2 linked regions of the Magnetospirillum sp. XM-1 genome follow. The protein of the gene in region 1 interacts with the protein of each later gene in a pairwise test. Links are inferred from orthologs where the notes say so. Each region holds a gene or a part of one and is shown on either strand. Other genes may lie near its edges.

Evidence for each region.
Region 2: the proteins of secG (region 1) and secA interact in binary tests that used the Escherichia coli proteins (3 or more experiments, as listed by UniProt). The link is inferred for Magnetospirillum sp. XM-1 from one-to-one orthologs.

Annotation. Positions count from the first base shown.
Region 1 is NZ_LN997848.1:3,595,644-3,605,411, reverse strand. What follows is about bases 6,655-9,416. They hold secG (preprotein translocase subunit SecG), read left to right. Parts: upstream 6,655-7,748; coding sequence 7,749-8,084; downstream 8,085-9,416. Other genes in these bases: XM1_RS16650 (CTP synthase), read left to right, coding at 8,181-9,416; tpiA (triose-phosphate isomerase), read left to right, coding at 6,841-7,596; XM1_RS16665 (hypothetical protein), read left to right, coding at 6,655-6,710. In the rest of the region: XM1_RS16695 (hypothetical protein), read right to left, coding at 1-261; trpE (anthranilate synthase component I), read right to left, coding at 563-2,083; XM1_RS16685 (peptidyl-prolyl cis-trans isomerase), read right to left, coding at 2,102-3,973; XM1_RS16680 (hypothetical protein), read left to right, coding at 4,251-4,652; XM1_RS16675 (sulfurtransferase TusA family protein), read left to right, coding at 4,680-4,910; XM1_RS16670 (NAD(P)/FAD-dependent oxidoreductase), read left to right, coding at 5,015-6,154; more of XM1_RS16665, read left to right, coding at 6,165-6,654; more of XM1_RS16650, read left to right, coding at 9,417-9,768. UniProt on the Escherichia coli protein: Subunit of the protein translocation channel SecYEG. Overexpression of some hybrid proteins has been thought to jam the protein secretion apparatus resulting in cell death; while this may be true it also results in FtsH-mediated degradation of SecY.
Region 2 is NZ_LN997848.1:1,412,664-1,422,934, forward strand. Bases 4,538-7,802 are described here. They hold secA (preprotein translocase subunit SecA), read right to left. Parts: upstream 7,444-7,802; coding sequence 4,738-7,443; downstream 4,538-4,737. Other genes in these bases: XM1_RS06790 (cache domain-containing protein), read right to left, coding at 7,568-7,802. Outside these bases: XM1_RS06760 (electron transfer flavoprotein subunit beta/FixA family protein), read left to right, coding at 1-62; XM1_RS06765 (electron transfer flavoprotein subunit alpha/FixB family protein), read left to right, coding at 65-1,000; XM1_RS06770 (3-hydroxybutyryl-CoA dehydrogenase), read left to right, coding at 1,052-1,930; XM1_RS06775 (hypothetical protein), read right to left, coding at 2,050-2,895; XM1_RS06780 (OmpA family protein), read right to left, coding at 2,971-4,209; more of XM1_RS06790, read right to left, coding at 7,803-9,895. UniProt on the Escherichia coli protein: Required for protein export, interacts with the SecYEG preprotein conducting channel.

The sequences.
Region 1 (9,768 bases):
CCGCCCGTCGCCGGTGATGGCCAGGCGGGTGGACCGCTCCACCGGATTGAGCAAGCCGTCCGCCAGCATCTCGTCCATGGCGTCGAAGACCAGTTGCGACACCGGCGCCCAGCCCGGGCCGACCAGGGCGGCGACCGCCCGGATGGCGTCGTCCACGGGCAGGGAGCTACGCTCGACGGCGCCCAGCACGGCCAGCCAGATGTAATCCCTGGCGGTCATGGCCTGCCGGCTCAGGATCGTCCGGCCTTCGATGAACCCCATCACGCCCTCCAAGTGCAAATGCGAATGAATCGCAATGTGCGGGAGCAGGGACGAGATTGCAACTCTTTCGTTGGGAAAGGGGGGCAACGGGTCAGAATTTCAAATTGTTTGATTTCTTCGTCTTGGCCGGGCTTGTCCCGGCCACCCAAGCCCATCCGTCTGGCGGGATACTGCCGGAACGGCATGGATACGCGGGACAAGCCCGCGCATGACGGCTATCGGTGGCCGGCGCAGCGTTCAATTCGAGCGAGGCAGTGTCCCACCAAGCCTGGCGACGTTGCCGTGGTTGGAAAATAGGCGGCTACTGCTTGACCAGGGTGTAGTCGATGGCGTCCTCGGCGGCGCGCACCAGGGCGCGGGCCTTGTTCATGCACTCCTCGTGCTCGGACAGCGGCACCGAATCGGCGACGATGCCCGCACCCGCCTGGACGTACATGGTGCCGTCCTTGACCAGGGTGGTCCGAAGCGCGATGCAGGTGTCCATGTTGCCGTTGCCGTCGAAATAGCCGATGGCGCCGGCATAGAACGAGCGGCGCTCGGTCTCCAGCTCGTCGATGATCTCCATGGCGCGGATCTTGGGGGCGCCCGAGGTGGTGCCGGCCGGGAAGCCGGCCATCAGGGCGTCCATGGCGTCGCAGCCTTCGCGGATCTTGCCTTCCACATTGGAGACGATGTGCATGACGTGGGAATAGTATTCCACCGCCATCTTCTTGGTGACCTCGACCGAGCCGATGGAGGCCACCCGGCCCACGTCGTTACGGCCCAGGTCCAGCAGCATCAGGTGCTCGGCCAGTTCCTTGGGATCGGCCAGCAGGTCGGCGGCCAGTTCCTCGTCCTCGGCGGGGGTCTTGCCCCGGCGGCGCGTGCCGGCGATGGGACGGATGGTGACCTTCTCGTCGCGCAGGCGCACCAGGATTTCCGGGCTGGAGCCCACCAGCTGGAACTCGCCCAGGTCCAGGAAGAACAGGAACGGGCTGGGATTGAGGCGGCGCAGCGAACGGTACAGCGAGAACGGCGGCAGCCGGAAGGGCACCGCCAGACGCTGGGACAGCACCACCTGGAAGATGTCACCGGCGGCGATGTATTCCTGGGCCTTCTCCACCATGCGGCAGTAATGCTCGGGCGACACGCTGGGCACCGGGATGGGCTGGTGCTCGTCCCGGGGAAAGCCCAGATAGGTGTGGGGCAGGGGGGATTCCAGGGATTCGACGATGTGCTCGAGCCGCTCCCAGGCCAGGTCCCAGGCGGCCTGGGCGTCCATGCCGGCCCGCGGCCAGACGGGCGCCACGGCGGTCAGCGTGCCGTTGACGTTGTCGAACACCGCCATGATGGTGGGGCGCATGAAGATGCCGTCGGGCACCTTGATGGGGTCGGGATTGCCGTCGGGCAGCTTTTCCGCCAGCCGCACCATGTCGTAGCTCATATAGCCGATCAGGCCGGCCGACATGGGGGGCAGGTGGGGCGGCGTCTCGATGCCGCATTCGGCCACCAGGGCGCGCAAGCTGTCCAGGGCGCCGGACTTGGCGGCCACGGGACAGGGCTGGTACGACCCGGTCTTGGAACGGGCGTTGCGGTTGATCCACGCCTCGTTGCCCACGCACTTCCACAGAAGGTCGGGCTTCATGCCGAGGATGGAATAGCGGCCGCGCACCGCGCCGCCTTCCACCGATTCCAGCAAGAAGGCGTTGGGCTGGCCGTTGGCCAGCTTCAGGAAGGCGGAAACCGGCGTCTCCAGATCGGCCACCAGGACCCGCCAGACCACCTGGGGCCTGCCACTGTCATAGGCTTCGGCGAAGGCGGGGAAGTCGGGCTGATGGGTCATGATGGGACGATTGCTCTTCTACTCTTCGCGGGTCAGCTGGGGACGGTCGACCTTGACCCCGATGGAGGCGTTCAGCGCGGCGATGTACTGGTCGGCGATGTCGGTGGCCACCGCCTGCGAGACGCGCTGGCGGGCGGCGTTGGTCACAGCCGGGTTGGCGTTGACGTCGAAGGGCACCACGCTGGTCAGGCGGGCCACCAGGGTGCCGCCCTGGACCGGCGCGACGGCCACGCCGCCCGGCTGGGCCTTGAACAGTTCGGCGATCACCGTGGCGGGCAGGGCGCTGCCTTCGCCGGGCTCGCGGACGAACGGCTTGGAGGTCTCCACCTTGGCGCCGGCGGACTGGGCCACCTGGGCGGCGCTTTCGCCGGCCTTGATGCGGTCGGCCAGCTTCTGGGCCTTGTCGCGGGCCTGCTCCTGGCGGCGTTCGGCCTGCCAGGTGGCGACCACCTCGGCCTTGATGTCGGCCAGGAGCTTGGGGGCCGGCGGCGTGACGCCGTCGACCCGCAGCAGGAAGTAGCCGTTGTTGGGCACTTCGGTCAGCGGGCTCTCGGTGCTCTGCTCGGTATGGAAGGCCACGTCGAGGAACTGGTCGGACTTGGGCAGGTCGGCTACCGGCTTGCCGTTCGGGCCGCGCCCCTGGGCATCCAGCGCCGCGATCTTGACGGTCTTGAGGTTGTGGCGCTTGGCTGCCTCCTCCAGGGTGGCGCCGCCGCCGAGCGCGTCTTCCACCTTGTTGGCCAGCTCGGCCAGGCCGTCCATGGACTTTTCCTTGCGCAGGTCCTGTTCGAGCTGCTTTTTCACCTCGTCGAAGCTGCGGGTGCGGCCGGGCTGCACCTGGCTCACCTTGACCACGTGCCAGCCCAGCGCCGACTTGATCGGCTGGCCGGTGGCGCCGGCCGACAGCTTGAACACCGCCTCGGCCAGGCCTTCGGGCAGGTCGCCCTTTTCGATGGTGCCCAGATCGATGATCTCGGCGCCCAGCGCCTTGGCGACCGCCGCCAAATCCTTGCCCTGGGTCACCAGATCGGTGGCCTTGGCCGCCGCCGACTGCTCGTCGAAGACGATCTGCGACACGGCACGGCGTTCGGGGGTGGAGAATTCCTCCAGACGCTGCTGGTAGGTCTCCTGCAGCATGGCCTCGTCGATGTCGATGCCGCCCGCCACGTCGGCGGGGCGCAGCAGCAGCACGGTCAGCGCCCTGTATTCCGGCGCCATGAAGCGGCTGAGGTTGTCCTTGTAATAGGCCTCCAGCTGGGCCGCCTCGGGGGCGGGCGGCAGCGGGGTGGACTCGTCCTTGACCACGAAGGTTTCGGCCACCCGGCGCTCCTCGCGCCAGGCCAGCAGCGGGTCGGTCAGCGCCACGGGGGCGCCGATGCCGGCGGCGACGGTCTCCACCATCTGGTTGCGCACCATGTTGGTGCGCTCGGTCTTCATGAAGCTGTCCTCGGTGAAGCCCAGGCGGGCGAGGCGCGAGCGGAAGACGTCGCGGTCGAACTGGCCGGTCGGCCCCTTGAAGGCCGGATTGGAGGCCACCCGGCGCAGGATGGTCTCGTCGGTGGCGGCAAGGCCCAGCGAGCGGGCCGCCTCGTCGATCAGGGTCCGCGCGATCAGGGAATCGATGGTGCGGTCCAGCATGCCCATCTTGCGGGCATCCTCCGGCGTCAGCTTGCCGCCGAACAGCGGCTGCAGGCGCTCCACCTCGCGCTTGAACTCGGCCATCACCTCGGCGGCCGACATGGACGTCTTGCCGATCTCGATGGCCGGGCTGCGGCCGACGCCGCCGCGCACCACGTCGCCGGCGCCCCAGGTGATAAAGCTCAGGCCCAACAGTGCGAACAGCAACCTGACGATCCAGGTCTTCGAAGCGGTGCGGAATACGTCGAGCATGGAGTTGCCTGAGTCCGAAAAAGGTGTTGGGACGCGCCGAAAGCCCGGCCGTCCTGGGCAGCGGCATAATAAGGAGGGGGCAGGGGGGCCGCAACATGGAAGTGGCGCTTGGCATGCCGGTTCCCGCCTTCGCCCGTCTCGCCGCCGAAAGGCATATTCGATGCGGGATGGGCGGAATGTTGTTGCGGAAAAACCCTGGAATCTGTGTATATAATAAAAATCGAAGGTAAGCCGGTTCTTATAAGCCGGCGCCAACCATAAGAACGCAGGGGAGCCGATGTCGTCCAAGCCGCTCTACGTGATGCTGTGCTCAGGCGAGCACGAGAAGATTCAACTGGCCGCCATGGTGGCCTCGGTGGCCGCCGTCTCCGACCGGCCGGTTGAGGTGTTCGTCACCATGAACGCCGTCCTGGCCTTCGAGCGGGGCAAGAGCCCGGCCGAACGCTATCAGGGGGGCCACTTCCACGAGATGTTCAAGACCCAGAACGTCCCCGACGCCATCGAGCTGTTCGGCCAGGGCAAGATGCTGGGCGAGATGAAGATGTGGGCCTGTTCCATGGTGCTCGACCTGAAGCACTGGGATTGCGACAAGCACCTGACCGAGGACCTGTTCGACGGTCCCATGGGTCTGGCCAAGTTCCTCGCCGACGCCGAGTCGGGCGAGCTCATCACCATCTGACGTCTCTCTATAAGAAGGAAGAACACCATGGCTGAACGCCAGAAGATCGACGCCCGCGGCGCCTTTTGCCCCGGGCCGCTGATGGAACTGATCGCCGCCCTCAAGCTGGCCTCCATCGGCGACGAGGTGGACGTGTGGTCCTCGGACAAGGGCTCCGCCTCGGACATTCCCGCCTGGTGCGCCAAGGTCGGCCATTCCGTGGTCGAGACCTCCGAGCACGACGGCTACTGGAGCGTCGTGGTACGCAAGGCCAAATAGGCGTAGAGTGACTTCATGATAACCGCCAAAATGGCGGAACAAGTGCCGCGAAGACGGCATTAATAAAATAAATATACATCAATGCTCTCGTAGGGAGGGAGTTCATGTCCAAGACGATTCTGATCGTCGGCGGTGGGCTTGCGGGCACCATCGTCGCCAATGGTATCTGCCGCCAGATGGGGCCGGAACTGCGGTCCGGCGCTCTCAACATCACCATGCTGGGGACCAGCGAGACCCACATGTACCAGCCGGGGCTGCTGTACATCCCCTTCGGCCGCATGCGCGAGGCCGAGTTGTTCCGCGACCAGCGCAAGGTGCTGGACAAGCGCGTCAACTTCTTCGTCGATCCCGCCAAGAACATCGACGTGGAGAAGAATCAGGTCACCACCGAGGCGGGGCGGACCTTCAAGTACGATTACCTGGTGCTGGCCACCGGCTCGCGCATCATGCCGCAGACCATTCCCGGCATGACCGAGGGCGGCCACTGGTTCTACGACCTGGACGGCGCCCGTAAGCTGCGCAAGGCCCTGAACGAGTTCCAGGGCGGCAAGATCGTCGTCAACGTCAACGCCCCCCACAAGTGCCCGGTGGCGCCGCTGGAAGTGGCGTTCATGCTGCACGACTTCCTCAAGGCCAAGGGGCTGTGGGACAAGACCGAGCTGACCTACACCTATCCCATCGGCCGCCTGCACGCGCTCGAGCCCGTGGCCCATTGGGCCAAGCCGGAATTCGAGAAGCTGGGCATCAAGTACGAGACCTTCTTCAACACGGAAAGCGTCGATCCGGAAAAGAAGCTCATCAAGTCCATGGAAGGCTCCGAGCTTCCCTACGACCTCTTGATCACCGTGCCGCCCCATCAGGGCGCCCAGGTGATCGACGATTCCGGGCTGGGCAAGGGCGGCTGGGTGCCGACCAACACCAAGACCCTCCACCGCGACGGCTCCACCAACGTCTTCGTGGTGGGCGACACCACCAACATTCCCATCTCCAAGGCCGGTTCCACCGCCCATTTCGAGGCCGACGTCACCATCGACAACCTGGTGTCGCTGTGCCAGGAAGGCACCTTCGCCCGTGAATACGACGGCAAGGTGTTCTGCTTCGTCGAGACCGGGCTGGGCAGCGGCACCTATGTGTGGTTCAACTACACCACGCCGCCCAATCCCGGGCCGCCGTCGCAGATGATCCACTGGTTCAAGCTGGCCTATAACCGGCTGTACTGGCTGTCGGCCCGCGGCCTGCTCTAGGAGGGGCGCCATGAACGAGATCCCGAAGATCGAGGTCGATTCCGGCGCTGCCGAAATGGCCCGTCTGGCCCAGGGCGTCCGCGAGGCCCTGTCCGATTCCATGGTCGAGCGCCTGACCAGCACGGCGGGTAACGCGCTCGAAGTGGTGGACAAGCTCAACGAGCCCGACGTCAAGGACGGCATCATCTCTCTGCTCGACGCCGTCGGCACGCTCCAGCGGACCGGGGCGCTGCAGACGGTGATCGACGCCCTGTTCATGCTGCACGCCATGCGCTCGGCGGCCACCGATTCCATGGTGGACCGCGCCTTCTCCTTCATCGAGCACATGGCCAACAATCTGGGAACCGAGGACCTCGCCACCCTGGCCCACGAGGCCAAGGGCGCCATGGAGGACGCCATCGATTCCTGCAACATCCCCGGCGGCGGCGGCGGCCTGTTCGGCACCGTCCGCATGCTGTCCCAGAAGGAGACCCAGGAAGCGCTGCGCTTCATGCTGTCCTTCTCGTGCTCGCTGAAGAAGCGCGCCGTCTACCTGGCCAAAAGCCCGCAGGTCTAGCGGCAGGCCGAGGCGACATTTCAAGGGCGGGGCCGGAAACGGTCCCGCCTTAGTTTTTTGGCCTGTAGCCATAGCCTTTCTGGTGGTATATGGCGCGCAGCGAATTTCATCAGGCAAGGGGACCTCCGCCATGACCGCTCGTCGCAAGCTGATCGCCGGTAACTGGAAGATGAACGGCCTGAAGGCCGACGGTCTGGCGCTGGCAAAGGGGATCGCCGACAAGCTGGCGTCCGCCTCTCCCAATTGCGACATGCTGGTCTGTCCGCCCTTCACCCTGATCGCCCCGGTGGCGGATGCCGTTTCCGGCTCCAAGCTGGCGGTGGGCGGCCAGGATTGCCATGCCAAGACCTCGGGCGCCCATACCGGCGACACCTCGCCCGCCATGCTGGCCGATCTGGGCTGCAAGTACGCCATCGTCGGCCATTCCGAGCGCCGCACCGACCACGCCGAGACCGACGCGGTGGTCAAGGCCAAGGCCCAGGCCGCCATTGCCGCCGGTCTGGTGGCCATCGTCTGCATCGGCGAGACCCTGGCCCAGCGCGACGCCGGCCAGACCATCGAGGTCAACCGCTCGCAGCTCAACGGCTCGCTGCCCGAGGGCGCCAATGCCGCCAACACCGTCATCGCCTACGAGCCGGTATGGGCCATCGGCACCGGCCGCGTCGCCACCCCCGCCCAGGCGCAGGAAGTGCATGCCGCCATCCGCGCCGAGCTGGTGAAGCTGGTGGGCGCCGCCGAGGCGGGCAAGATGCGCATCCTCTACGGCGGCTCCATGAAGCCGGACAACGCCAAGGAATTGCTGGCCCTGCCCGACGTGGACGGCGGCCTGATCGGCGGCGCGGCGCTCAAGGTGGCGGATTTCTGGGCCATCGCCGAGAGCTGCTGACAAGAGCCTGGGAATAACCGGCGGCGTCGGGAACTTTGCACTAGCCTTCCGCCGCCGCCGAGGATAAAAACGCCTGCAACAAATCCTTCGCGCCCGAGGCCGGTTCCGTATGGGACCCGGTCGCGGGCGGCCAATTTTTCGGTGGCTCATCCATGGACGTCTTTCCGATCATCCTCGTCATTCATCTGATCCTCGCCGTTTCGCTGGTGGGCGTGATCCTGCTGCAGCGGAGCGAGGGCGGCGCGCTGGGTATCGGCGGCGGAAGTGGCGGCGGGCTGATGACCGGCCGGGCGGCTGGCAATCTGCTGACGCGGACCACCGCCATCCTGGCGACTTCGTTCTTCGTGACCAGCCTGGTCCTGGCTCTGCTGGCCAATTCGCGGACCGGTGGCAGCTCGCCGTTCGAGAAGCTGAACGACGTTCCCGCCGCGGCGGCTCCTGCGGCTCCGGCCGAGCCTGCCGCGCCCAGCGCGCCGCTGGCGCGCTAGGGTCCAAGCGGACCGAATTTAAGTAAGGGGGCGTCGCCGCCCGGCCAAGGGGCGGGGACGGCGTTTGGGGAAACGAAAAGCGAGGGCGAAAGTCCGATGACCCGTTTCATCTTCATCACCGGCGGTGTGGTTTCCTCGCTTGGCAAGGGCCTGGCCTCGGCGGCGCTGGGTGCGCTGCTCCAGGCGCGCGGCTTCAAGGTCCGCCTGCGCAAGCTGGATCCTTATCTCAACGTCGATCCGGGCACCATGAGCCCCTACCAGCACGGCGAGGTCTACGTCACCGACGACGGGGCCGAGACAGACCTGGACCTGGGCCATTACGAGCGCTTCACCGGCGTGGCCTCGCGCAAGAGCGACAACATCACCACCGGGCGCATCTATTCCAACGTGATCGCCAAGGAGCGGCGCGGCGACTATCTGGGCGCCACCGTCCAGGTGATTCCGCACGTCACCGACGCCATTAAGGAATTCGTCAAGAGCGACCTGACGGACGAGGATTTCTGCCTGTGCGAGATCGGCGGCACGGTGGGCGACATCGAAAGCCTGCCGTTCCTGGAAGCCATCCGCCAGCTGGGCAACGAGCTGGGGCGCGAGCGCACCATGTTCGTCCACCTGACCCTGGTGCCCTACATTCCCTCGGCGGGCGAGCTGAAGACCAAGCCGACCCAGCATTCGGTCAAGGAACTGCTCAGCGTCGGCATCCAGCCCGACATGCTGATGTGCCGCTGCGACCGCGAGATTCCCGAAGGCGATCGCCGCAAGATCGCCCTGTTCTGCAACGTGGCGCCCGACGCGGTGATTCCGGCGCTGGACGTGGACACCATCTACCAGGTGCCCATCGCCTATCACCAGCAGGGCATGGACGCCGTGGTGTGCCGCCACTTCCAAGTGGACGCGCCCAAGCCGGACCTCAAGCGCTGGTCGACCATCGTCGACCGCATCCGCCAGCCCGAGGGCGAGGTCACCATCGCCATCGTCGGCAAGTACATCAGCCTGCTGGACAGCTACAAGTCCCTGGCCGAGGCGCTGCACCACGGCGGCATCGCCAACAACGTCAAGGTCAACCTGAACTGGATCGACAGCCAGATCTTCGAGCAGGGCGACGTGGTCCAGCATCTGGAACCCTGCGACGCGATCCTGGTGCCCGGCGGTTTCGGCGAGCGCGGCGCCTTCGGCAAGGTCGAGGCGGTGCGCTTCGCCCGCGAACGCAAGGTCCCCTATTTCGGCATCTGTTTCGGCATGCAGATGGCGGTGATCGAGGCGGCCCGCAACATGGCGGGCTACAAGAACGCCAGCTCCACCGAGTTCGGCCCCTGCGACAATCCCGTGGTTGGCCTGATGACCGAGTGGATGAAGGGCAACATGCTGGAGAAGCGGGCGGAATCCGGCGATCTGGGCGGCACCATGCGCCTCGGCGCCTATGAATGCGACCTGAAGCAGGGTTCGCGGGTGCGCGAGATCTACGGCCAGGGCCGCATTTCCGAGCGCCACCGCCACCGCTACGAGGTCAACATGGGCTTCAAGGCCGATCTGGAGAAGACCGGCCTGTCGTTCTCGGGCCTGTCGCCCGACGGCCTGCTGCCCGAGATCGTCGAGATCCCCGACCATCCCTGGTTCGTCGGCGTGCAGTTCCATCCGGAACTCAAGTCCAAGCCCTTCGATCCCCATCCGCTGTTCACCAGCT
Region 2 (10,271 bases), 2.2 Mb from region 1 along the record:
TCAAGGTGGCCGACGTGGCCGCCCTGGTGGACAAGCTCAAGAACGAAGCCAAGGTGATCTGATCATGACCGTTCTCGTCATTGCCGAGCACGAGGGCGGCGCTCTCAAGGCCGCCACGCTGAACACCGTCTCCGCCGCGTCGAAGATCGGCGGCGACATCCATGTGCTGGTGGCCGGGTCGGGCATCGGCGCCGTGGCCGAGGCCGCGTCCAAGATCGCCGGAATCGCCAAGGTGCTGGCCGCCGACGCGCCGCTTTACGCCAACGCCCTGGCCGAGCCCCTGGCCGCCCTGGTGGTGAGCCTCGCCGGCGGTTACAGCCACATTCTGGCCCCCGCCACCACGGGCGGCAAGAACGTGGCGCCCCGCGTCGCGGCGCTGCTCGACGTGGCCCAGATCTCCGAGATCACCGGGGTGGTGTCGGCCGACAGCTTCGTGCGTCCCATCTATGCCGGCAACGCGCTGGCCACCGTGCAGTCCAAGGATGCCGTCAAGGTGATCACCGTGCGCGGCACCGGCTTCGAGGCCGCCAAGGCCGAAGGTGGTTCCGCTGCGGTCGAGGCGGTTGCTTCCGCCGCCGATCCGGCCCTGTCCGCCTACGTGGGCAGCCAGCTGTCCAAGTCCGAGCGGCCCGAGCTGACTGCGGCCCGCATCATCATCTCGGGCGGTCGCGGCATGCAGTCGGGCGACAACTTCCACCTGCTGGAAGCCGTGGCCGACCGCTTGGGCGCCGCGGTCGGTGCCAGCCGCGCCGCCGTGGACGCCGGGTTTGTCCCCAACGACTTCCAGGTGGGCCAGACCGGCAAGATCGTCGCCCCCGACCTCTACATCGCCGTCGGCATCTCGGGCGCCATCCAGCACCTGGCCGGCATGAAGGATTCCAAGGTCATCGTCGCCATCAACAAGGACGAAGAGGCTCCCATCTTCCAGGTCGCCGATTACGGCCTGGTCGCCGACCTCTTCAAGGTCCTGCCTGAACTGGCCGCCGAGCTGAACAAGTAACCATCAATCAACCTGCCCAACGGCAAACGCCCTACCATCCGGGAGCCTACAATGACTGCTATCAAGAAGATCGGTATCATCGGCGCGGGCCAGATGGGCAATGGTATCGCCCATGTCTGCGCCGCCGCCGGCTTTGACGTGATCCTGCTGGACATCAACGAAGAGGCCCTGAAGAAGGGTCTTGGCACCATCACCAAGAACCTGGACCGCGCCCTGGCCAAGGGCAAGCTGACCGAGGCCGACAAGGCCGCCACGCTCGGCCGCATCAAGCCGACCACCGCCTATGCCGATTTCTCGGACAGCGATCTGGTCATCGAGGCCGCCACCGAGGACGAGAAGATCAAGCGGGCCATCTTCGCCCAGCTCTGCCCGGTGCTGAAGCCCGAGGCCCACATCGCGTCCAACACCTCGTCGCTGTCCATCACCCGCCTGGGTGCCGCCACCGACCGCCCCGCCAAGTTCATGGGCATGCACTTCATGAACCCGGTGCCGGTCATGCAGCTGGTCGAGCTGATCCGCGGCATCGCCACCAGCGAGGAGACCTTCTCCCTGGTGCGCGAGATGACCTTGAAGCTGGGCAAGAAGCCGGTTTCGGCCGAAGACTTCCCCGCCTTCATCGTCAACCGCATCCTGCTGCCCATGATCAACGAGGCGGTCTACACCCTGTACGAAGGCGTCGGCTCGGTGACCTGCATCGACACCGCCATGAAGCTGGGCGCCAACCACCCCATGGGCCCGCTGGAACTGGCCGACTTCATCGGCCTGGACACCTGTCTGGCGGTGATGCAGGTGCTGCATGACGGCCTGGCCGACACCAAGTACCGCCCCTGCCCGCTGCTGGTGAAGTATGTCGAGGCCGGCTGGCTGGGCCGCAAGACCGGCCGCGGCTTCTACGACTACACCGGCGAGACCCCGGTTCCGACCCGCTAAGCGGTCCTTATCCGGACAAGATCAAGGGCGGGAGGCCAAGGCTTCCCGCCCTTTTTGTTAGGCATGACCAAAAAAGAGCGGGCCGTTTCCGGCCCGCTCCGCATCGCTTCCATTCGGTCCTATTTGGCGCGGGGGCAGCGGTCGCCATAACCGTAACCGCAGCCATACCCTTTGCCATGCCATCCGTGGTGACGCCAATGGTCGCCGCGCCAGGTATAGGCGTAGGGATTGGCGATCTGCGGCTTGATCACGGCCACCGCAGAGGCGGGCAGGGGGGCCTTGGCCAGGGCGGGGAGACCGTCGGCGGGGCTGGAGAAGGGAACCACCGTCACCGTCAGGTAGCGGCCGTCCTTGAAGGCATCCGTCCGGGCGTAGGTCTTGGTGTTGTAGACCACCACACCCTCGTTGGCGGTCCAGCCGCTGTGCGGGACGGCGGTGAGCAGGGCGGCGTTGAAGCGGCGCTGCCAGACGTCGGTGACGTAGACGATCTCCTCCTGGGCATTGGTGGGCCGATAGCGGCTGCCCAGATGGTTGATGATATCCGGCGAGTAGTTGGGCACCATGCCGTGGGCCTCGTCGGTGACCGTCACCTCCAGATCCTGGCCGCCGGCGTCCTTCAGCGCAGCGCTGATCAGCGGCACGTCGGTGACGAAGTCGGAGGTGATCACCGACTTGTAAAGGGTCTGGTTGACGGTTTCGACCACCGGTCGGGTGCGGGGATCGAAGGCATTGGCCACCGGCTCCAGCACCTGCAGGCTCTTCTCCGCCTTGTTGTAGACGGCGATGGTGCCGACCAGGGTGGTCAGGTCGTTCTGGTAGGAAATGGCGGCGGCATTGAAGCGCAGCTCGCCGGGAGGAACCAGGTTGGTGGGCTTGGCCTCGCTGGCGTAATAGATGCCCGAGCATCCGCCCAGAGCGGGCATCAGGCAGGCGACCATCGCGGCGATACGGGATGTCTTCATCATGTTTGCTCCCACAGTCGTATGCGGCCGGGCGCTGGTCCGACCCCTTGGGGGCCGGTGCGCCGGCAGCCGGGTCGATCAGAAGTCGAAGAGAATCTCGACGCGACGGGCCCGCCCGTCATGGCCGGGTCCCCATCCGCCGCCGGGCGCGCTTTCCACCGCTGCGGCCGAGCCGCCCAGCCGGCCGATCTCGGCAGCCACCGCCTGGGCCCGTTCGCGGGCAAGACGGGTGTTGGTCGCCGCTGATCCGGTGCTGTCGGTGAAGCCGATGACCCGAACGGACTTGGGCTTCAGATCCTTCTGGGCGGCCACGACCGCCTTCAGGCGCTCGATGTCGTGGGTGCCCAGCCGGCTGGAGCCGGGAGTGAAGAAGACAACATAGGCGTTGTGGCCCCAATTGCCCCAGCCATGGCCGTAGCCGGCACGGTCGCCGTAGGCATAACCGCCGTAGCCGTAGCCGCGGGACCAGGGCGTTCCAGACAAGGCGATTTCGACGCGGCGGTTCTTGGCCTCGCCTTTATTGTCGGGGGTGGCGACGGCAAGGCCGCCCTCGCCCAGGGCTGCTTCGGAAATCATTCCGGGCGGGACGCCTTCCTTGGCCAAGGCGCCGGCGACCGCGTCGGCACGGTGCCGGGCCAGCCGCATATTGGCTTCGGCGGTGCCGACCGTGTCTGTATGGCCGGTCACCGAAACCATGGGAGCATGGAACTGCGCCTGGGCGGCGGCGGCTTCCTTCACCGTCTGCAGGGCCTGGGACGACAGCTTGGCCGACCCCGAGTCGAAGGCGACCGAGAACGAGCGGCGCACCTCGGCGGCCATGGCGTTGGTGGGGGCCGGCTTCTTCAGCATCGGCTCATGGGCCAGGAAGGTGGTGCGGCAGGGGGCGGCGGCATTGCCTTCTGCCTCCTGCTCCAGCCAGCAATCGAAGGCCACCTGGGCCTTGGCGGCGGCGGCGGGAACCCGCTCGGTGGCCCCGGAGGCAAGATACGACACCAGACGGCCGCGGGCCGCGCCCAGTTCCGGCTGGCGTGGGCCGGGAATCGGCCGCAGGGTCAGTTCATCCGGCTGAACCACTTCGCCGGCCGCAACGCGCAAGGCCTTGCGGGCCGTCAGTGAGGCGTCGCGCCATTCCACTTCGGGGACGGCCTGCTGCAGCGTGTAGGCCTTATATTCCTGAAAGAGGGCCTGGGTGAAGGGAGTGCCCGCAGGCGTGGGGGAGGCCAGGACCTTGTAAACGTCGGAGACGTCCGCAGGGGTGGCGCAGGCGGCCAAGGCCGCGGCGGCGCCCAAGCCTGCCCAGCGTGTGATCTTCTTCATGTCTCACTCCTCGTTTCATCGATGGCAGCGACATCATTAAGTTCGGCTGGGCGTGGATCGGCGGAGTTTCTCAAAGTAGTTTCTGACAATTTAGAGCGTCGAACGCTAAATCGGAGACGGGCTGTCACCCTCAGCCTAAAACAAAGAGTCTTTCTGGCGCCTATGGCAACCGCCCGAGGCCGAAAGATACTTCGCCGTGCTTTGCATGACAGCGCATTTCATATTTGAGGTTCGCCGCTCTAGGGCGATCTTGAAAAAGACTGAGTCTAGGCGCCGATGGCAACAGACACCACGGGCAGCCCGTCAAAATTTTGACCGCCTCCCCATCCAGCAGTATTTAGAATATTTTAAGATATTGATTCCGGCTAGCCAAATTTGTCGAGGAGAGGGTATCGCCGGGGCGGCCGCTCCTCGCATGGCCCAGAGAATTGCAGGGGGGCGAACACAAAGGCCCGCCCCTCCCGCGCGGGAGGGGGGCGAGGCGGACTTTCGAATTCAAGGCCCGGTTATGACCACATCAAGGCTGGTTCAGCCCGCCGCCCCGTGGCAGTGCTTGTACTTCTTGCCCGATCCGCAGGGGCAGGGCGCGTTGCGCGGCGTCGAGGACCAAGTGGTGGAATCGTTGGGGTCCACGGCGGTGTTGCGCTGGGCGAAGGCCACCGAGGCGGCCTCGCCGCCCGAGAAGGCGGGATCCTCGCGGCTTTCCCGGGTGCGGGCGGGGCGCTGGGGCGTCAGGGCCTGCTCGGCTTCCTCGTCGTTGGAGAAGCGCAGCTGGACGTGAGCCAGGATCGAGGTGACGCGCTCGCGCAGGTCCAGCAGCATCTGCTCGAACATGTTGAACGCTTCGCGCTTGTACTCGTTCAAGGGGTCGCGCTGGGCGTAGGCGCGCAAGGAGATGCCCTGGCGCAGGTGGTCGAGCTGGAGCAGGTGTTCCTTCCACGCCTGGTCGAGGATCTGCAGCAGCATGCTCTTTTCGACCATGCGCATGGTGTCGGGGCCGTATTCCGCCGCCTTGGCCGCCGCCTTGCGGTCGGCGTGGTCGGTGATGCGGGTGCGGATCTCCTGGTCGGCGATGCCTTCTTCCTTGGCCCAATCGGCGATGGGCAGGTCCAGGTTGAAGACGCGCAGCACTTCCTCGTGCAGCGCCGCCACGTCCCACTGGTCGGCATAGGCGCGCTCGGGGATGCAGCGGGCGACCATCTCGGCGATGACCTCGTGGCGGAAGGCGACGATCTCTTCCGAGACGTCGTCGGCGCTCATCAGGTCCTTGCGCTGTTCGTAGATGACCTTGCGCTGGTCGTTCATCACGTCGTCGAACTTCAGCAGGTTCTTGCGGATGTCGAAGTTGCGGGCCTCGACCTTCTGCTGGGCCTTTTCCAGGGCCTTGTTGATCCAGGGATGGACGATGGCCTCGCCGTCCTTCAGCCCGAGCTTCTGCAGCATGCCGTCCATGCGCTGCGAGCCGAAGATGCGCATCAAATCGTCTTCCAGCGACAGGAAGAACTTCGACGCGCCCGGATCGCCCTGGCGGCCCGAACGGCCGCGCAGCTGGTTGTCGATGCGGCGGGATTCGTGGCGTTCCGAGCCGACCACGTAGAGGCCGCCGGCTTCGCGCACCTTCTGCTTGTTGGCCTCGATCTCGGCCTTCAGGCCCTCGATGCGCTTGGCGCGCTCGGCCGGATCGGTGATCTCGGACAGCTCCATCCTGGTGCGCATGTCCAGATTGCCGCCCAGCTGGATGTCGGTGCCGCGGCCCGCCATGTTGGTGGCGATGGTCACGCCGCCGGGCACGCCGGCCTGGGCGACGATATAGGCTTCCTGCTCGTGGTAGCGGGCGTTCAGCACCTGGTGCGGAATCTTCTTCTTCTTCAGCATGTCCGACAGCAGCTCGGACTTCTCGATGGAGGTGGTGCCCACCAGCACCGGCTGCATGCGGGTGCGGCAATCCTCGATCAGGGTGACGATGGCCTCGTACTTCTCGCGCGCGGTGCGATAGACCTCGTCGTCGTGGTCCTTGCGGCTGACGGACAGATTGGTGGGAATCTCCACCACTTCGAGGTTGTAGATCTCGGCGAACTCGCCGGCCTCGGTCATGGCGGTGCCGGTCATGCCGGCCAGCTTGGGATACAGGCGGAAGTAATTCTGGAAGGTGATCGAGGCCAGGGTCTGGTTCTCGTTCTGGATGGTGACGCCTTCCTTGGCCTCCAGCGCCTGGTGCAGGCCCTCGGAATAGCGGCGGCCTTCCATCATGCGGCCGGTGAACTCGTCGATGATGACGACCTTGTCGTTCTTGACGATGTAGTCCACGTCGCGGGTGAACAGCTTGTGGGCGCGCAGAGCCTGGTTGACGTGATGGACCAGGGAGACGTTACCGATGTCGTACAGCGTGCCCTTCATCAGGTCGGCGGCGCGCAGCATCTCTTCCACGTGTTCGGTGCCGCGGTCGGTGAGCGTCACGGCGCGCACCTTCTCGTCCTTCTCGAAATCCTCGGGCACCAGGGACGGCATCAGCTTGTCGACCAGCCGGTAGAGTTCGGAATTGTCCTCGGTGGGGCCCGAGATGATCAGCGGCGTGCGCGCCTCGTCCACCAGGATCGAGTCGACCTCGTCGACGATGGCGTAGTTGAAGGGCCGCTGGACCATTTCCTCCAGGCGGAACTTCATGTTGTCGCGCAGATAGTCGAAGCCCAGCTCGTTGTTGGTGCCGTAGGTCACGTCGCAGGCATAGGCCTGCTGGCGCTCGAGGTCGTCCAGGCCGTGGGTGATGACGCCGACGGTGAGGCCGAGGAAACGGTAGATCTGGCCCATCCACTCGGAATCGCGGGCAGCCAGGTAATCGTTGACGGTGACCACGTGCACGCCCTTGGCCGAGAGCGCGTTGAGGTAGACCGGAAGCGTGGCCACCAGGGTCTTGCCTTCACCGGTGCGCATCTCGGAGATGCGGCCCTGGTGCAGGACCATGCCGCCCAGCAGCTGGACGTCGAAATGGCGCTGGCCCAGCGTGCGCTTGGCGGCTTCCCTGACCGTGGCGAAGGCTTCGACCAACAGGTCGTCCAACTCGACGCCGTTCTCGAGGCGCTGGCGGAACTCGGCGGTCTTGGCCTTCAGTTCGTCGTCGGAAAGCTTCTCGAAGGCCGGCTCCAAGGCGTTGATCGCCTCGACATGCTTTTTCAGCGGCTTGAGAACTCGGTCGTTGGCGGTTCCGAAGATCCGCCGGGCAAGGGCGCCGAACATGAAGCTTCCCCAAGGTAAGAGAGCAGGCCCGCAGAAGGGGCCAATCGCGACCGGCAAGAGATAGAGGCCGGCCCGCGATCTGTCAATGTTGCGGGCCGGTTTGGAGTCGAAGGAATGCCGGTTTTCAGGCCGCCCGGCGCAACGCGTCGGCCATTTCCTCCAGCAGGGCGAGGACTTGGTGCGACGTGTCGTTCAGCAGGTCCACCTCGGCCATGGCGGCTTCCACCTCGCCCCGGGCATGCAGTTCCAGCGCCCGCTTGCCGTGGGCGTGGACCGCCTGGTGGGGTTCCTTCAGGCGGGCATAGGCGGACAGGCCGGTCAGCCGCTCGTCCTTCAAGGTGTCGTACCACTTGCCCAGGCGGCAGGTGTGGTGGTCGGCCAGCTTGTCGGGTGTAAGCTCGTTGCGGCCCATGATGCGGTCGATGATGGAACGCTTGAAGCGGATATGGTCGTTCTTGGCCACCTGCAGCAGGGATTCGGCGGTGCCCAGCTTGGCGAAATCCTCGGCGCGGCGGTCCAGAACGCCCGCCGCCTCGGTCATGGCCCCCAGCACCTGGGCGATTTCCTCCAGATTGTGCTCGGAGAGATTGGCGATCTCGCCGGTGGCGGCCGAAACCTCGGCCGCCGCGGCGTTCTGCTGGCTGAGAATGCCGGCGATGTCGTGCATGCGCCGGGTCACCCCGTCGATGCGCCCGGCGATGGATTCCAGCCCGCCGGTCACCTGGCCCACGGCGGCCATGCCGTCGTTGGCGGCGCCGCGCGAGCGTTCCATGGACTGGCGGGCGCCGTCCATGTCGCTGACCAGGGCCTCGATGCGCGAGCGGATGTCGATGGTGGCCTTGGCGGTCTGGTTGGCCAGGGTCTTGACCTCGCCCGCAACCACGGCGAAGCCTTTTCCGGCCTCTCCCGCCCTGGCCGCCTCGATGGTGGCGTTCAAGGCCAGCAGGTTGGTCTGGCCGGCGATGTCCTCGATCTGGTTGGTGATGGCGGCGATCTGGTCCGAGGCCCCGGACAGGGCCTCGATCTTGGCGCCCACATCGGACACCGCCTGCAGCAGCCCGTCCATGGCCTGGCGGGCGGTGGCGGTGGCGGCGACGCCCTCCTGGGCGGCGGCTTCGGCGTCCGAGGCCTCGCCGGCGGCGATCTCCGAGGATTGCGAGATGGTGTTGACCGAGGCCACCAGCTGTTCGATGGCGCTGGCGATGGACTGGCTCTGCTCCGAGGCGCGGCGGACCGAACCCGACATGCGGGCCAGCACCACGCCGGCCTCGTTGCTCTGCATGGCGGCCTCGACGATGCCTTCCAACTGCAGCTGCATGCCATCCTTGAGGGATCTCTGCCCCCGTTCCAGTTCCGTCAGGCTCTTCTGCTGGGCGGCCTCCAGCTCGGCGGTGCGCTCCACCTCCTTTTGCACCACATGGACGGCGCGGGCCATGTGGCCGATTTCGTCGTTGCGCTCCCGGCCGGGGATGTCGACCTGGAAATCGCGCCGGGCGATGCGGTCCATGGCGGCGCTCATGGCCAGCACCGGGCCGGTGATGGAGTGGCTGAGCAGGATGCCCAGGATCACCGCCACGACGGCGGCCCCCAGGATGGTGCCGATCATGGTCCGGCGGGCATCGGACAGCTGGGCGGCGTAGTGGGAGGCGTCCATGGCGATCTCGGCCACGCCCAGCGGCTTGCCACCGTAATCCTTGACGGCGCGGCCCAGCACGGCGACGCGGCCGCCCTTGTCGTTCTCCACGGCCTTGATCACGTCCCGGCCGCCCAGGGCGGCGGCGATCTCGGCCGGGGAAAGCGCCGAGGTGGCGATGGTGCCGGCGAAGACCTTGAACTCGTCCTTGGCCTTGACGTGCAGCGCCACGTCGACGCCGAACGCCTTCTTGAAGTCGGCGAAGAAGGGCTGGCCGAAGGACAGGCCGAACTCCACCGATCCCACGTGGCGGCCCTCGTCGAACAGCGGCATCAGCCCGCGCACCCCCAGTCCGGCCACGCCGTATTCCAGGCCGTGGGTGGGCTTTTGCGTGGCGTTGGTCTCCACCACGGTCTGGCGGATGGCCGACAGGTCGTCGCCGAATTTGGCGGGCGCGTGGACGCGCAGGAACGAGGTGGCGGGCGGCGTATGGAACTGGAACTGCTCGATTCCGAAGGGGGCGGCGATGGCCTTGAAGGCGGGAACCATCTGGGCGGCCAGGGCGTCGCGGCCGCCGGTGGCGACCAGATGGGCGATGCCGGGCAGGTTGGCCACCAGGGCGGCCATGGCCCGGGCCTGATCGGCCGAGCCGCCGATGGCGTCGGACAATTGCTCGAAGCGGCCCATCAATTCCCGCTGCTCGGCCTGCTCGATCAGCGATACCGCATGGTTGTTGCTGAACCAGCCCAAGGTGGCGGCGGTGCCCACCGACATGGCGACCAGGGCGGCGCCGAAACGCGCGGCAATTCCAAAGGCCATGGATTATCCGTTCCTTCCCCTGAAACGTTGCGTCCGTTCCATGGCGGAGCACAGCTGTCCCGGTGGCCCAGGGTGTCCGTCTCGCACGCCAGGAACGCGTAAGATGTAAAATAAATCCCCCATAAAGGGTGAATATTATTTAATCCAAATGTCTTAATATTAGCAATGGATGATTTGGTCTGACCATTTTCGACCAACCTGCGCTTGGGGCATGGGCGAGGCTGAGTTATAAGAGCCCCACTTCCCCAAGGCCCCTTGGCGGAACTGGTAGACGCAAGCGACTTAAAATCGCTCGCCTTCGGGCGTGCCGGTTCGATTCCGGCAGGGGCCACCAAAGCATGGGACTCGGTCGGGGAATTGGGCTTCTCGGCGATGG